3 regions of the Vibrio casei genome follow, and region 2 is predicted to be linked to each of the others. Evidence: predicted binding sites of a transcription regulator. Region 2 holds the regulator's gene; each other region holds the start of a gene.

Region 1 (5,998 bases), 580 kb from region 2:
GGTGCTGGTGCTAATTCTCGCCATGCTATTGGTACTTCGGTTATTGGTGGGATGTTCACAGCGACTTTCTTGGCCATATTCTTTGTCCCTTTATTCTATGTAGGGGTCATGAAAATTTTCGGTAAGAAAAGGGAAGAACCAGAAGAAGCAGCCAGTACAAGACAAAGATAAAACGTTAGAATAAAAATACGTAAGCCGTGCTAAATAAAAAACCCCTTGCTAATCACTTTAACTTAGCAAGGGGTTTGTTTTATGCTTTAAATTCGAAAGATTACTTTGAAAACTTCTCACAAGCGAGCATGGTGTTTTCGATCAAGCTTGCCACTGTCATAGGACCAACGCCACCGGGTACAGGAGTAATATGGCTTGCTTTTAATTTTGCAACGTCGTATTCCACATCACCAATGAGCTTTCCATCTTCCATGCGGTTAATGCCCACATCGATCACAATAGCGCCTTCTTTAATCCAAGCACCAGGAATAAAATTCGGTTTACCAACGGCAACGACTAATATATCGGCTTGGCGAACATGGCCTTCCAAATCCTTAGTGAATCGATGACAAGTGGTGGTGGTGCAACCAGCAAGTAGCAGCTCTAATGTCATTGGGCGCCCCACAATATTAGAGGCACCAACAATCACAGCATGCTTACCATAACAATCAACATTATAACGCTCTAACAAGGTGATAATACCTTTAGGAGTACAAGAACGAAGTTTTGGCATACGTTGGCATAAGCGACCGACATTATACGGATGAAATCCATCAACATCTTTTTCAGGATGGATATTTTCTAATACCTTCGTGCTATCAATACCCGCAGGCAGGGGGAGTTGAACTAAAATACCATCGATTTCAGGATCACTGTTAAGCTGCTCAACAATTTCTAGCAATTCAGCTTCGGTTGTTGTCGTGGGCAAATCAAATGACTTTGAAATAAACCCAACCTCTTCACAAGCGCGGCGCTTACTCCCCACATAAACTTGAGAAGCTGGGTCACTTCCTACTAACACGACAGCAAGGCCGGGAGCACGTAAACCAGCCTCAACACGAGCTTGGACACGAGCTTTAACTTCCGAACGAACGGTTTGAGATATTAACTTTCCATCAATAATTTGAGCAGTCATGGTTTTCTTTACTATCCTCATTAGACTAGCAGCAGTTGACAACGCGGCGTATTGTCGCAAAAAACGTGATCAATATCTATGCCGCAAACGTTTGCATCATCAACTTAATTTCTAACTTATTTATTACAATGCGCTTTTTTTCAGCAATCAAACCATTATATAGAATAAAGGCGTTGACCTAACGCGTTCATCTCGTATAATTCCCCACTTAAAGCGCCCTTAGCTCAGCTGGATAGAGCACCTGCCTTCTAAGCAGGTGGTCACAGGTTCGAATCCTGTAGGGCGTACCATATACAAAAGAAACCCCAGATAGCTTAATAAGTTATCTGGGGTTTTTGTTTTTTATTTATTTATTTATTTAATTTCTCTTCTCTGTCATGAATTGAAGATTTTAGGCATAGGACAAGCCGTGACTTTTTCATCGTTGTATTTTTAGTATTGATTAAAAGCCCTTAAATAACGTCATGAAGTATTTGAGGGCTTTTAGCCATTCAGTATGTAGGTTTGGTTTTAACGAATGATCATTTGCTCACGTTCTGGGCCAACAGAAACCATGCTAATAGGGACGCCCATTAATACTTCAATGCGTTCAACATAGTGTTGCGCTGCAATAGGAAGGCTATCAAACGTGCGGCAACCGGTGATGTCTTCATCCCAGCCTTGCATGTCTTCGTAAACAGGGCTTAGTGCTGCGGTTTGTGGCCAAATCGGGTTTTCACTGTGATCGCCGGCATAAGCGACACAGATTTTTAAATCTTTCATACCAGATAAACAGTCGATTTTGGTTAATGCAATCTCAGTTGCCGCTTGTAATTCCACACCGTTACGAGTGGCAACGGCATCGAAATAACCCATGTCACGTGGGCGACCGGTTACTGCTCCATATTCATTGGCACTTTCACGGAAATTATCTTGTTCTTCCATAGCGGTGACCAAAGTGCCTGTACCCACAGATGAGCTAAATGATTTCGCGACAGCAACAATACGCTCTGGGCGCAGGGCTGGTAAACCACTACCAATACCGGCATAAGCGGCAGTTACATTGGAAGAGGTGGTGTATGGATATTCACCATATACCAAATCACGGCCTGCACCGAGTTGGGCTTCAAATAATAGGTTGGCATCTTGTTTTTGTAGTGCTTTTAAAGGTTCAGTGACATTACAAATAAATGGTCGCCAAGCGGCTGTAACATCTAATAGCCATTGGGTCATCTCTTCTGCGCTTTGAGAAAAATCACAGCTTGGGTAGAGGGCTTTTAGTTGAGGCATTTTCCAATCAAGCATGAATTGAATGCGCTCTTGTAATACTTCTGGCTGGTTTAACCAACCAACCAAAATGCCTTTCTTCATGACGCGATCGCCATACGCCGGTGCAATACCTTGTCTCGTTGAGCCGTAAGCGGCATCACCTAATCGTTGTTCTTCTAGTGTATCTTCAAGTGCATGTAAAGGAAGGCACAGCGTTGCGCGATCAGAAATGCATAATTTTACATCAACTCCAGTGGCTTTAACTTCAGCCATTTCTTCGCTTAATGCCGCGGGGCTTATCACCATGCCTGGGCCAAGTACCGCAATACAATTTGGATTGAAAATACCACTCGGCAGTTGGTGTAATTTAAAGGTGCCAAAGTCGTTTACAACAGTATGGCCGGCGTTATTACCACCTTGAAAGCGAATGCTAGCGGAAGCATCTTCGGCTAAAAAATCAACGATACGGCCTTTACCTTCGTCACCCCAGTTTGCACCTACAACCACAATAGACGGCATAATTTCATCTCCAAATTGATTTGAATAAACATGGTAGGCGCTCTATCTAAATAAGAGAAATTAATTATAATTATGATCTTGATAAGTATTTCATATCAAATTTTGAGTTGAGAGGTTCCATTAAGGTGAAGGTATGTTAGATATTCATTGGTTAAAAACATTTGTGACGTTGGCTGAATTAAAGCATTTTGGTAAAACGGCCAATGCATTACATATGACGCAACCTAATGTTAGCCTGCACATTAAACAACTTGAAAAAAACACCCGAGTGAAATTGATCGAGCGCAATCCATTTTGTTTAACACAAGCGGGGTTACGTTTATTAGTATCGTCGAAAAAGGCACTGTGGGAATTGCAGGTTTGTCAGTCGGATTTGAATGCGATTAATGATTTGAGCCAAGGCACATTAACCATTGCGGCGAGTGACATTATTTCTCGATTATTGCTTATTGAGCCTTTTCAGCTGTTTAAAGCCGAATTTCCGGGGATTGATTTTTCTTTGCTTAATACCACTTCATCGCAAGCATCTAGTTTGGTAAAGAGTGCGGAAGCGGATTTAGGATTTGTGATCGCACAAAAAGAAAGTGAGCCTTTGCATTTCACTGAGCTTCAGCAAGTAAAATGGTGTGCATTAGGCAATGATTTAGAGTTGTGGCAACAAGCAAAATACACCGATGATGCGTCCCTGACCGATCTACCAACATTGATTTTATTAGGGCACGATACCCGGACCCGAGACTTACTGGATAGCGCGTTACCATCATTAAATTTACCTAAATATCGGATTATGGAAGTGGGCAGTGTGGATGCGCAGATAGACTGGGCAGAAGCGGGGTTTGGCGTTGCGATTGTGCCGGAATTCTCACTTTATACGAAGCCGAGTTTAACCACAAAAGTTACCCAATTACCGCAGTTCCCTAGCACTAGTTTGGGTTATATTGTGCGGCAAAATCAGGTGTTATCTAAGGCGACTAAGCAGTTGTTGCATTGGGTTAATGAGGAGATTTCACGCAGGCAATAAACCTGGCACAACCAACCTGAACGCGATGAAATGATAGGCCGAGTGATCTTAATGGTGTTTAAATGATGGGATTTACTGCTATTTATTGATTGTTTTTTGATATTGTATCAGTTAACTAGTTTACTAGTGTGGTGGATGTCGCTACTATAAGGGCATTCATCAGCACAGAAACGGGTTGCCTTTTTCTTGAATACCATTTATGGCAACAACCTTCCTTCTTCAGCTTGATGCTTGTTTGTTTTTGAGTCAGCACAATGGCTTAATTTAGCGTAAAGAGAATCTATTATGACAACCATGGCAACAAAGAAACCCTCGTTAGTTGGTGGTGCTTGTATTATTGCAAGTGTGTGTGTTGGGGCAGGAATGCTTGGTTTGCCAAGTGCTGGTGCGGGTAGCTGGACGCTTTGGTCTATTTTAGCCATTGCATTAACCATGGCGGTAATGACGGTTTCGGGTTGGTTATTACTTGAAGCATTTAAACATTATGATTTGAATGTATCATTTAATACTGTGACATCTGATTTGTTAGGTGAAAAAGTTAATGCTTTTAATAACTTAACCGTATATTTTGTGGGTGGGATTTTATTGTATGCCTATACCACTTCTTTTGGTTTAATTTTGCAAGGATCGCTTGGGTTAGAAAGTAAAACTGCCTCGATTATATTTGTTTTTCTTGCTTCTAGCGTTGTGTGGCATTCAACTCGCGCAGTGGATCGTATTTCCGTTGTCTTGATTTGTATCATGCTGTTTAGCTTTATTTTCGGTGTATTTGGTTTGACGGTTCATGTGGATTTTTCGAAATTGACTGATGCCGTTAATCAGAATGGTGAATACGCAAAGTATGCAATGGCGTTACTCCCTATCGCGTTAACCTCATTTGGTTATCATCATTCAGTGGCTTCAATGCGGTCGTACTATGGTGAAGAACGCAAAGCGAAATATGCCATTTTAGGCGGTACGTCGATTGCGTTATTTCTTTATGTTATTTGGTTAGTGAGCATTTTTGGGCATTTATCTCGTGATTCGTTTGGTCCTGTAATTGCTCAAGATGGCAATGTGGATGTTTTACTGAGTGCGTTAGGTACAGTGGTCTCTTCAGAAAAAGTATCGCAAGCGATTAATGTTTTTTCAGTTTCCGCGATTTTATCTTCGTTTATTGGTGTGGGGTTAGGCGTATTTGACTACATTGCTGATTTATTCCACTTTGATAACCGCAATAAATCGGGCCGTACGAAAACGTGGGCAGTCACGTTTATGCCACCACTGGTATTGTCTTTACTTTTCCCATTTGGTTTCATTTTGGCAATAGGTTATGCGGGAGCAGCCGCCACGGTTTGGACTTGTATTATTCCTGCTTTACTCGTATTGAAATCTCGTCAACGAGAAGGCAGTGAGAAAGGCTTCTTAGTTAAAGGCGGAAAGATTGTTCCTTATTTTGTATTGGGATTTGGTGTGGCAACGGCAATATTTCACTTCTTAACGATGGTGGATGTGTTACCCGTATTTAGAGGTTAAATCATACTCGATAGCATTAACATATAATGCAATGTAGTTAGTGTATAAAGTCCTTGAATCGATAAGTAAGCTTCAAGGGCTTTTTTATTTGTAATTGGTGTGGTGTTGAGAGGCAAACATACTCAGATAACTTGTATACCCAAGTAACTTTAACTTGCCTTACGGCGGCATCTTGACATCACTTAGGTATATACTGAATACAAAATGACTCATTAATGATAGACAAAGAAAAGGAAATGGGGATGGCAAAGATTTCTATCGTTATTCAAGCGTGTTTAGCGGCGTCGATTTTTTATTTAGGGTTCACCATTTATAGTTTCACTAACACGGTGAATAAAGTCGTGGATACTTACCCTGCAATCTTGGCTGATTTTAATCAAACGACTGCAAATTTAGACATTGAAGGTTGGCTGGATGTGGCAAATAAATATGCAGAGATAGCACCTAACGCATTGAAAGTGGCGCAAGATGCTAATGTCACAGCCTCAGAAATCAATAAAACCATGGTTTCAGTCAATAAAACGGTAAGTTCAGTAGATGAAAAATTACCGAAAATATTGTCAGAAGTG
Region 2 (5,998 bases):
GAGAAACGAGTTCATTAATCGCGTTATTAGCACGAAATACGGAGGCTTCACCGGTATCTTCAAATAATCGAGTAACGATCTTAAAGGCGTCTTGTAATTCGCCTTCACCAAGCTCTTCATCAAATTTTTCATTGCTTAATACCGCAACGGCAATCAAAAAGGCTAAACGCTCACTTGAGAGGTTCAAGGTGAAATTATTTTGTTTAACCCAGCTAACCACTTCATCAATTGGCTGTTCACCAATCGGTTCTTCAACTATTGGTTCTTCAACTAAGGATTGAGTTATTTCACTCATTATTCGTCCTGTTACTTTTATAATGACTTTATGCTCTGACGTTATTTAGGCATAAGTTTAAATATTCGTATGCGGCTTCTGTGCCCAGACATGTATGTAACGACCTAACGAAAGATAAGGTTCGGTACGACATAATTGTTGTTCTAGCGCCATCACGTCGTCGGCATCATAATCGCCCATGTATTGCTGATTTCCAATGTAGTCGTTGAAACATCGAATACCAGATTTCCCACAGATTTGAAAGCCTTCCCTTTCTATCCATTGATAAACATCATCAGGAAGTAAACCTTGTTGAGGTTGTAATTTAAACCGTTTTCTGTGTGGCATTCCTTGTAAAACATGTGGGATATTACCACAAGTCACATTCTTCAAAACTAGGCCATGGTGATTATAAAACATCACGGAAGCAATACCGCCTGGCTTGAGTTTATTTAACACACATTTTAAAACCGCTTGTGGATCGTCTAACCATTCCATGACGGCATGAAATAAGGCTAAATCAACCGGTTCATTAAACTTTTGGTCTAAATGTTGTATCGATGAATGGATAAAACAAAACTGGTCACTTAACCCTTGTTGCTCAACACCTTGCTTAGCAAGTTCCAACATTTCACGAGACAGATCGCAGAATACAATTTGATGGCCACATTGTGCTAACTTCTGAGACATTTGACCTAAACCACCACCTGCATCTAATATCGTCAAAGCGGAAGATTGAGTATCAAACATTAAGAGTGCTTGCTTTAAATCTTGCCAAACAATGGTCTGACGAATATCACCTTTATCAGAACCATAAATGTTTTTGGCGAATTTATGCGCAATATCATCGAAATTTCGGTCTTGTTTCATCGCTTTTCGTTTAAGATAACTAAATTTTGCGTGTATTCTGTCACAGCAAATACAGGAATAAAGCAATTACTACGTTTTATTTACTAAATGATGAATTTTCGGACTATATAGAATGTTTGAGCTAAAAAAAATATTGTCATCTTTATTAATGCCCTTACCGGCCTTATTGATCATTGGATTCATTGGCCTTTTTCTTATCATGTTTACCTATAAGCGTGGTACAGGTTGTGTGTTTATGTTTATTTCATTAATGGGTATTTTCCTTTTTTCGTTTCAACCTGTTACTACCCCATTATTAAAAGCGACAGAGCGGACCTACAAAGCATTTCTTCCCGTGGACGGTACCATTGATTATGTAATGGTACTTGGCAGCGGCCATACCGTGGATGACGATATGCCCCCAACCTCAGAGCTTTCACGAACAGGGTTAATGCGGCTCACTGAAGGTATCCGTATTTTACGTATGTACCCTGGTGCCAAATTGATTTTATCAGGCTACGCAGCAGGATCCTCTGTCAGTAATGCTCGCATGATGGCAACGGTTGCGGTATCACTCGGCGTAACAAAATCCGATATTGTCTTATTAGAGAGCGCAAAAGATACATGGGAAGAAGCAAGACAAGCAGTTGGATTTGTTGGTTCAAAGAGGCTCGTTCTAGTGACTTCAGCAAGCCATATGCAACGAGCAATGACAGAATTTAAAAGTGCCGGTTTGGATCCCATTCCCGCACCAACCAATTACCTCGCCTTTGATAACATTAATGAAGCATGGGATCGTTTCACTCCTCAAGCTAAATATCTAGAACAAAGCGAACGATTCTGGCATGAACAACTTGGTCGCTGGTGGCTTTCTATTCGCAATACTTTAGTGACTGAACCGGTAACCACAGAGCCGACCACTACATTAGAATAATAGTTTCAGTATCTCCTTTCTTAAAACCTAGAAAGCAATCGTTGGCGTCGACGATTGCTTTCATCGATAAAAGTACGCCATTTGATTGTCAGCACTGTCTTTTAAGACTAAAATCAGTGGTTAAATAATATGAAATTATCCTAAGTCGCTCATAAAAGGCGACTTTTATCTTTTTAGTCGCTTGTTCTATTACAAGATTCAGTAACATCCGCACAAGGGAAACTCACTATGGCTACAATTAAAGATGTCGCACGCATTGCTGGAGTCTCAACCACAACCGTGTCTCATGTCATCAATAAGACTCGTTTTGTTGCAGAAACAACGCAAGAAAAAGTCATGGCGGCCGTTAAACAACTTAATTACGCCCCAAGTGCGGTGGCTCGTAGCTTAAAATGTAATACCACCAGCACGATTGGGATGTTAGTTACGCAATCAACCAATCCATTCTTTGCAGAAGTGGTCGATGGCGTAGAAAGCTATTGCTATCGTCAAGGCTATACTCTCATTTTGTGTAATACCGGTGGTTTAGTCGACAAACAACGCGATTATATCCGTATGCTTGCAGGAAAACGTGTCGATGGATTATTGGTAATGTGTTCCGATCTTGATGAAGAACTACGCGAAATGCTAGATGGTCATCCAGACATCCCCAAGGTGGTTATGGATTGGGGGCCTGAGACATCGAAAGCCGATAAAATTGTTGATAACTCCGAAGCCGGTGGTTACCTAGCAACCCGCTATTTGCTCGACCATGGTCATACCGATATTGCGTGCTTAAGTGGTCATTTTGAGAAAATGGCATGTAAAGAACGTATCGCCGGTTGTAAACGTGCTTTAGCTGAAGAAGATTTATCGTTACCTGAAGAATGGTTATTAGAAGGTAATTTTGAATGTGATACAGCGGTCATCGCAGCGGATAAAATTCTGGCTATGGAAAAAAGACCAACGGCAGTTTTCTGTTTCAATGATATTATGGCGCTCGGCCTAATGAGTCGATTACAAGAAAAAGGAATCAATATTCCAGAAGACATTTCCGTCATTGGTTATGACAACATTGATCTATCGGCTTACTTTTCACCACCATTAACCACGATTCACCAACCTAAGCGTCGTTTAGGTAAGAATGCTGTCGAAATTCTTCTAGAACGAATCAAAGATAAAGACCATGCGAAGCAAGTATTTGAAATGTTTCCTGAAATTCTTGAACGTTCAACGGTAAAAACATTAAAATAACAGACAACAATAATAAGCATGACTAAACTATAAAACCAGCGCCTGTCGCTGGTTTTTATTTACTAAAATACCCATTGAGCCGGATAGCTCTTACCCTCATAGATGGCATTTTTAAGGCGCTAATTTATTAGAAATAATGAAATTTTTTTCCTTTTAGTTCTGTCTTCTATTACAACATGTACCATTACATAGGATTTGTATGAAACATTTTTTGCTTAGCTGTGCGTTAACACTCTCCACAACTTTACCTTTTATGTCTCACGCCGACACGTTATCGGATTGGCAATCTATTGAAGTAAAAGCGAAAGGACAAGATGTGTATTTAAATGCCTGGGGAGGAAGCCAAGAAATTAATGATTATCTTCGCTGGGCAAGCTCGCAAGTTAAGCAACGCTATGGGATTACACTTCATCATGTAAAAGTCAGTGACATTGCGGAAACCACAACCCGCCTTTTAGCCGAAAAAGCGGCGAATAAAAATAGTAATGGCAGTGTCGATGTCGTCTGGATCAATGGTGAAAATTTCAAATCCATGAAGCATAACCAATTACTCTTCGGGCCTTTTGTCGACGCTCTTCCGAACTGGGAGAAAGTTGATCAATCACTCCCTGTCACGACAGATTTTGCAGAGCCGACCAACGGCTTAGAAGCGCCTTGGGGTGTGGGCCAATTGGTGTATATCTATGACACAAAAAAGCTGCCATCGCCTCCTATGTCCGCCCTTGCTTTACTTACTTATGCCAAAGCGCATCCTGGACGAATTACCTATCCAAAACCACCTCAATTTCATGGCACCAGTTTTTTAAAAGCATTATTAATCGAGTTAACCAATCATGATCCCGCGCTTGCCAAACCCGTTGATCCTAAAACATTCACCAGCACGACTCAGCCACTTTGGGATTACTTAGATGCTTTGCAGCCTTTAACATGGCAAAAAGGTAAACATTTTCCGACTAGCCAACCAGAGCTTGTTCAACTTTTAGATGATAATCAAATCGATATTGCTCTAACATTTAACCCTAATGAAGTGTTTTCTGCGCAAGCCAGCGGTAAATTAGCAAAAACGACGACGACATACGCTTGGAAAAGTGGCGCTTTATCCAATATTCACTTCTTAGCTATTCCATGGAATGCTAATGCAAAAGAAGGGGCAATGGTGGCAATTAATTTCTTACTTAGTCCAGAAGCTCAATCTAAAAAAGGGGATATTAACATTTGGGGCGATCCCTCTATTTTACAAACCGCTTACTTAACTGGCAGCGCTAAAAATACCAAGCTTTTTCCTTCAGTTGCCGAACCCCATCCTAGTTGGCAAACTGCACTTGAACAAGCTTGGCTTAAGCGTTATAGCCGATAGATGTTAATCAGTCATCATCGATGGATAAAAGCTTGATGCTTCGGCTGAGTTATTTAATCGTGTTACTCATTGGAGTATTCCCTCTTATACCCGGTTTTTTTGGTATGATCGCCCCTGCGCTCGGTTATATACCGCCTCTTGGGCTTTTCAATATCAGCCTTGATGCCTTTTATTCTGTTTTTAGCTGGCCGGGCGTTCTGCACTCCATCAAGCAAACTCTATTTATTGCGATTTCGAGTTCTTTACTCGCTTCGATAATGACATTTTCTATTATTCAAGCTTATTGGGGGACTCGACACTGGGTGAGGGTTGAGAAATCTTTATCTCCACTCCTCGCTTTACCCCATGTTGCTTTCGCGGTTGGGTTCCTATTTTTATTTTCCGATACAGGTTGGATTGCACGCCTTATTCATTTGGTTTTTAGTCACACGCTTTTTGATGGTTTTTTTTCATTACAAGATACCGTTGGAATTGGTTTAACCTTTGCATTAGCAATTAAGGAAACACCTTTTTTACTGTTAATGAGCATGCCGATTTTACATAACCTTAAAGTCTCTGAAACGTTACAGGTAAGTCAAAGTTTAGGTTATTCTTTACATCAATCTTGGTGGAAAATTTTATTTCCCCAATGGTGGAAACACATGCGCTTTCCTTTATTTGCTATTATCGCTTACTCAGGCTCAGTGGTAGATGTCAGCTTAATATTAGGCCCTACTCACCCACCAACTTTCTCTGTATTAGTTTGGCAATGGTTTAACGAACCAGACTTAAGCCAGCTTCCTCGCGCTGCTGCAGGTGCTTTTGTTCTCTTCTTTTTATGTTCATTACTGATTGCATTAATATGGATGCTGGAACGAACTTTCTTAGGTTTTTACCGTTCTTGGATGCTCTCTGGTCGACATAGCCATATTGTAATTAAGCCGTATTTCTTTCTCTTACTCGCAGCCATAAGTTTAGCTACGCTACCTATTATTATTATTTGGACGTTTGCTCAACGGTGGCAATTTCCAAATATGCTACCGACTAACTGGAGCTTACGGTTTTGGCAAAGTGAGTGGTTTTATATTCAAGAAACGATTATAACCAGTATTAGTATTGCCCTTTTCAGTAGTTTTATTGCTCTGGTACTTGCCATAATCGCTCATGAATATCGTCACAAATTTAGCATTGCTTTACCTATGTACATCATTGCTTTACCAATCCTTATTCCACAACTTTCATTATTGTTTGGCATGCAAATAACCAGCTTATGGGTAGGACAAGATCATTACTTAACATGGGTGGTTTGGTCACATGTCTTTTTTGCCTTCCCTTATATATACCTCAGCCTAGATGGTCCCTGGAAAAGTTA
Region 3 (5,998 bases), 530 kb from region 2:
GCTTCTCGCTGCCCACACGTCATGGCAACATGCACACAACAATCACCAGATTTAATAAAAAAGACACAATCAGAACAATCAATAGCTTGTTTTCTTTACACTTGAATTCATTGAGGTTACTTGGGTATCGTTAGATTATTATATTTACAATTGAGGAATTTGGATGAAATCGTTAAAAATCGTATTGGCAGGCAGCTTATCAATATTTGCTTTGATGGGGTGTACCACTGTTGAAGAGAGCCCTAAATCTGAAGTCAAAACGACAACATTGGTTAATGGCATTGAAGTGACAAGTGTGGCATATAAGTGTCGAATCAATCAATCAGAAAGTGAACTTCAAGGTAAACTTGAACAACCATTTTTGATTGAGTTTTCAAAGAATGACCAAGCGCTATTAGTTGCCCATGAAGGTTCTTATCCATTGGTGAGGGTGAGGTCGGCTTCTGGCTCTAAATATGAATCTTTAGATAAAAGGAACATGTTTTGGGGAAAAGGTAACCAAGCCAGTATTACCTTTAATAACGAAACCTTTACCGATTGCTTTACCGTAAAATAAAGCTGAGATTGCAGAGTAAAAGGGTAGATAACCATGTTTCTGCCTTTTTATTGCTTTTGAATAAGTATTTTGGGGATAAAACAATCGTGATTATGGTTGGTATCTTACCGTATATCGAGCCGGTTTGTGATTCATCGTCAGAGTAATATTCAAAATAATTGCGCCTAGTATTGATAATGCAATGATCCAGCCAGAAACAAAAAGCAGCGAAGCTAATACGATGCTGCAATCCAAAATAAGCTGTGTTTTTCCTACTGATATTCCTGTTCTATCTTGAATTAATAAACACATGACATTAAAGCCCCCTAAGCTGGAACGATGACGAAATAAAATCAACATCCCTATGCCGATTAATAACCCACCTGCGACAGCGCAAAAAAGATCGTTAATGAGGTTGAATTGGATCACATAATGTAAGTTATCGGCAAAAAGGGAAACGAGCGCTCCCGAGAGTAAACTATTCATCGCAAACTGTCGGCCAAAACGCTGCCAAGCCAAGGCATAGAAGGGTAAATTAATAAAAAAGTAAAGCGTTCCAAAAGACAATAGGCTCAATTGACTGAGTAATAATGCTAAGCCTGCTGTACCTCCTGTGAGTAATTGTGCTGACGATAAAAAAAATACGCCTAGGGCAACCATAAAACTGCCAACGATAAGTGCAATGCCATCTTCTTTTTTTGAGTGTTTTTCCATCATTTATACAGTCAAGTTATCCATAACTGATGAGAGAGTAATAATGAATGTTCTTTTTTGAAAGTTCCGCACATAAATTGATGTTAAGTTCGTGTATTTTAAATTTTACATAAATGTAAAGTCGAAAGCGCTTTTTTATACTTATATTGTGTGATATTCCATCACTATTAAGTTTCTTCACTTTGGCTATGTGCTTTTTGCGTGTAGAAATTTCGTATTGATACTTTCTGATATGGATCAAATTAGGTAGAATAGCGCCATCTTATTGCGGTGACGAAAACGTTTGCGTTTGGTGGGTTGCTGCTTTTTGTAGAAATTAATCTTTTTATATGAATATGAGTTTTCGCTCATGTATCAATTTTTGAGAACTTTCAGCCTATCTGAGTCAGGAGATACAAATGCTTAAGCGTGACATGAACATTGCGGATTATGATGCGGCGTTATTTACCGCTATTCAAGAAGAAACACTTCGTCAAGAAGAGCATATTGAGCTTATCGCTTCAGAAAACTACACAAGCCCACGTGTAATGGAAGCACAAGGTTCTCAACTTACGAACAAATACGCGGAAGGTTACCCTGGTAAGCGTTACTACGGTGGTTGTGAGTTTGTTGATAAAGTCGAAACATTAGCGATTGAGCGTGCTTGTGAATTATTTGGTGCAGAGTATGCGAACGTGCAACCTCACTCTGGTTCTCAAGCAAACAACGCGGTTTATATGGCGCTATTAAATGCGGGTGATACTGTTTTAGGTATGAGCCTTGCACACGGTGGTCACTTGACTCACGGTTCTCCTGTCAACTTTTCTGGTAAGCTTTATAACATCATTCCTTACGGTATTGATGAAGCGGGTCAAATCAACTATGAAGAAATGGAGGCTCTTGCTATCGAGCATAAGCCGAAAATGATCATTGGTGGTTTTTCTGCGTATTCTCAAGTATGTGATTGGGCGCGTATGCGTGAAATCGCAGATAAAGTGGGTGCTTATTTCTTTGTTGATATGGCGCACGTTGCAGGTTTGATTGCCGCAGGCGAATATCCAAATCCAGTTCCACATGCCCACGTTGTCACGACTACAACGCATAAAACCCTTGCTGGTCCTCGTGGCGGTTTGATTCTTTCAAATGCAGGTGAAGATCTGTACAAGAAACTGAACTCTGCTGTCTTCCCTGGTGGTCAAGGTGGTCCTCTAATGCATGTTATCGCAGCAAAAGCGGTGGCGTTCAAAGAGGCATTAGAGCCAGAGTTTAAAGCTTACCAATCTCGAGTTGTATTAAATGCAAAAGCAATGGTTGCTGAGTTTATTGCTCGCGGCTACAACATTGTTTCTGGTTCGACTGAAAATCATTTGTTCCTTGTCGATTTAATCGACAAAGACATTACAGGTAAAGAAGCGGATGCTGCATTAGGTTCTGCCAACATCACGGTAAATAAAAACTCAGTACCGAACGATCCACGTAGCCCATTCGTAACATCTGGTATTCGTGTAGGTTCGCCATCAATTACTCGTCGTGGTTTTACGGAAGACGACGCGAAAAATCTTGCTGGCTGGATGTGTGACATTCTAGACAACATGGGTGATGAGTCTGTGATTGAAGCGACTAAGGCTAAAGTATTAGATATCTGTAAGCGCAAGCCTGTTTACGCATAATTGGTTTGAGAGTCGTCACTGCACAATTTTCACTGGGATACTGGTACTGAAATAGCAGTGTAGAAATATGAAGCCCCAATGGTTTGCTCATCATTGGGGTTTTTTATACCCTTAGTATTTGAAGCTGCAGTTTTTATTGCTTTGGTTATACTAAATAGACATCAAGAATAAAAAGGATCGCTTATGTTGTTTACTTGGATTAAGCATTGGATAGCTCGTTATGATCGTTGGTGCGAGGAGCTCGGGTTAACACCGGAATACAAACGTAGTTGCTGCGTTCATAAGGTTGACCCTGCACATGGTCAAGCGAAATATGAACAAGTAGACGAAAAGAAAGATCCTAAAAAAAGCCTCCAAGCTTAATGAATGGTTCTTCATTATCATTGGTTGATACGCATTGTCACTTTGATTTCTCTCCCTTTAATGACACACAAAAAGAGCTTGCGAGTGCACAAAAAGCGGGTGTGCATAGTATTATTATCCCTTCTATTGGTGAAAGTAATTGGTATCATACTCAACAGCTTGCTGAGCAATATTCTCCGTTGTATTACGCACTTGGCTTGCATCCATACTTTATTGGCCAACATAATGACAATGCCCTCGAACAATTAAGAGTTTGTTTAGATTCCCGAACCGAAAAATGCGTAGCGGTTGGAGAGTGTGGTCTGGACTTTATGCTTGATGATAATCGATTAATACCAGAGTTAATCGATAAGCAATTTAGGTTGTTTGATGCCCAGATCCAGCTTGCTATTGAATATGAATTACCTCTTATTTTACATGCCCGTCGTTCTCACGATAAGGTTTTGCAACGTCTACGCCATTTTAGACCTAAAAAAGGTGGCGTTATTCACGCTTTTTCAGGAAGTTACCAGCTGGCAATGGAATATGTGAAATTAGGATTCTATATTGGAGTTGGTGGTGTGATTACTTATCCAAGAGCTAAAAAAACACGAGATACTATTGCGAGGTTACCGATATCAAGTTTACTACTTGAAACGGATGCTCCTGATATGCCTCTGTCGGGATTTCAAGGGCAAGCGAATCACCCCTCCCAAGTCTTAGGGGTTTTTGAGTCATTATGTTTACTTAGAAAAGAAGATAAATCTGAACTTGAGCGATGCCTGTTTCATAACAGTTGTGAATTATTTGCGATCCAGTTATAAATTTAACGAGCTTTGTGCAATCGTTTGCTTTGTTGTCAATATATAAAAAGCAATCGATTGGTGATATAGATCACGTTGATTTATGTTTTTCACGATTTTTTCATTAACTAATGTGACCTTGGTATTACTTTGTTAGTAATTGTCAGAGTATAATCGCCACCGCTTTTAGTTAACGACATTTTAATTTTTATAACTCAACACAACAAATAAGGAAGCCATATACCATGAGCCTGGTTATGAGCATCGTTGGTATGATCGTTTTACTGCTTATTGCAGTTTTACTATCTGACAACCGCAAAGCTATTAATTTAAGAACTGTTGGTGGCGCATTTGCTATCCAATTCCTGCTTGGTGCATTTGTACTGTACGTTCCTTGGGGAAAGGATGTACTAAATGCAATGACAAATGGCGTTCAATATGTCATTGATTTCGGTAATGAGGGGATTGGGTTCCTATTTGGTAACCTTGTTAACTTCTCTGTTGATGGAATTGGTTTCATTTTTGCGTTTAAAGTTTTACCAACTATCATTTTCTTCTCTGCACTTATTTCTGTGCTTTATTACCTAGGTATTATGCAACTGGTCATTAAAGTGCTTGGTGGTGCATTGCATAAAGCATTAGGAACTTCTCGTGCAGAATCTATGTCTGCAACGGCGAATATTTTTGTTGGTCAAACCGAAGCACCTTTGGTCGTTCGTCCATTTGTTCCTAAAATGACGCAATCTGAATTGTTCGCAGTAATGTGTGGTGGTCTGGCTTCTGTGGCTGGTGGTGTAATGGCCGGTTATGCCGCAATGGGCGTTCCTCTTGAGTACTTAATTGCCGCATCTTTCATGGCCGCTCCTGGTGGTTTATTGTTTGCGAAAATTATGAAGCCAGAAACCGATGAGCCAATTGATCAGCTTGAAAACATTGATCAAGCGGGTGAGGATAAACCTGCTAACGTGATTGATGCCGCAGCAAGTGGTGCATCTTCTGGTTTGCAACTTGCTCTAAACGTCGGTGCAATGTTGTTAGCGTTTGTTGGTCTTATCGCATTAATTAACGGTATTTTAGGTGGCGTTGGCGGTTGGTTTGACATGCCTCACCTAACGTTAGAATTAATTTTAGGTTGGTTATTTGCACCATTAGCATTCTTAATCGGTGTACCGTGGTCTGAAGCAACGCTTGCTGGCTCATTCATTGGTCAAAAAGTGGTGGTTAACGAATTCGTGGCTTACTTAAACTTTACCCCTTACTTACAAGATGGTGCGGCGGTTGTGTTGTCTGAAAAGACAAAAGCAATCATTTCATTCGCACTATGTGGTTTTGCTAACCTTTCTTCCATTGCGATTCTATTAGGTGGTTTGGGTAGCCTTGCTCCTAACCGCCGTAAAGACATTGCACGCATGGGTATGAAAGCTGTTGCCGCGGGTACATTATCTAATTTAATGGCTGCGACAATTGCTGGTTTCTTCCTTACGTTACAAGCAATGTAAGTTAAGGTTTCTTTATATAGACGCCATGACGATAGAGTTTAAAGCCGTAGCATTATTTGCTACGGCTTTTTGTTTTTAATATGGGAGACAGAAAAGAGTAGTAGGTTGCTCAAAAAGCCTAGCAGGAACATTTACCTTGAGTTCTTTTTGAGATACAAACCGTTTGCGTTCAGGATAATCACTGACCAAATGGGATTAATCAGTATAATCATCAGTGAATTCTTACTAAATGGAATGAAGCTTAGAATGAAACTAAGTGGTTTAGTGAGATATGTTCACAACACATGATGTGTTAGCAGCCAGTTATCCGGCTTTTCTGGTGATTTGGTTGGCGGTGACAAGGATTGCAATTAGCCCATTATAGGTGCTAAGTCTTCAAGGAACCAAGTCCGTTCATTTCAGACAGCTTGGTAGGGTTCTTATAAAGAATGAGAATCACACTACACTTGTTGAAGT

What was found. The regulator PurR, encoded in region 2, represses purine synthesis genes. The targets are predictions, from matches to a motif close to TNANGNAAACGTTTNCNTNA.
Region 1: a site for PurR is predicted at 1,206-1,225, ahead of folD (bifunctional methylenetetrahydrofolate dehydrogenase/methenyltetrahydrofolate cyclohydrolase FolD). Genes of this name have one in related genera too.
Region 3: a site for PurR is predicted at 1,521-1,540, ahead of glyA (serine hydroxymethyltransferase). Genes of this name have one in related genera too.

The regions. Positions count from the first base shown of each region.
Region 1 is NZ_AP018680.1:1,814,453-1,820,450, reverse strand. It holds gene VCASEI_RS08585 (efflux RND transporter permease subunit) at 1-171, shown strand, start outside; gene folD (bifunctional methylenetetrahydrofolate dehydrogenase/methenyltetrahydrofolate cyclohydrolase FolD) at 272-1,126, opposite strand; tRNA gene VCASEI_RS08575 (tRNA-Arg) at 1,340-1,416, shown strand; gene VCASEI_RS08570 (adenylosuccinate synthase) at 1,637-2,893, opposite strand; gene VCASEI_RS08565 (LysR family transcriptional regulator) at 3,027-3,914, shown strand; gene VCASEI_RS08560 (aromatic amino acid transporter) at 4,200-5,429, shown strand; gene VCASEI_RS08555 (hypothetical protein) at 5,672-5,998, shown strand, end outside.
Region 2 is NZ_AP018680.1:1,233,669-1,239,666, reverse strand. It holds gene mukF (chromosome partition protein MukF) at 1-295, opposite strand, end outside; gene cmoM (tRNA uridine 5-oxyacetic acid(34) methyltransferase CmoM) at 353-1,144, opposite strand; gene elyC (envelope biogenesis factor ElyC) at 1,257-2,057, shown strand; gene purR (HTH-type transcriptional repressor PurR) at 2,286-3,290, shown strand; gene VCASEI_RS05960 (ABC transporter substrate-binding protein) at 3,490-4,647, shown strand; gene VCASEI_RS05955 (ABC transporter permease) at 4,683-5,998, shown strand, end outside.
Region 3 is NZ_AP018680.1:706,511-712,508, forward strand. It holds gene VCASEI_RS03430 (ABC transporter ATP-binding protein) at 1-105, shown strand, start outside; gene VCASEI_RS03435 (MliC family protein) at 164-556, shown strand; gene VCASEI_RS03440 (YitT family protein) at 647-1,249, opposite strand; gene glyA (serine hydroxymethyltransferase) at 1,648-2,898, shown strand; gene VCASEI_RS03450 (DUF5363 family protein) at 3,085-3,261, shown strand; gene VCASEI_RS03455 (TatD family hydrolase) at 3,261-4,064, shown strand; gene VCASEI_RS03460 (NupC/NupG family nucleoside CNT transporter) at 4,289-5,542, shown strand.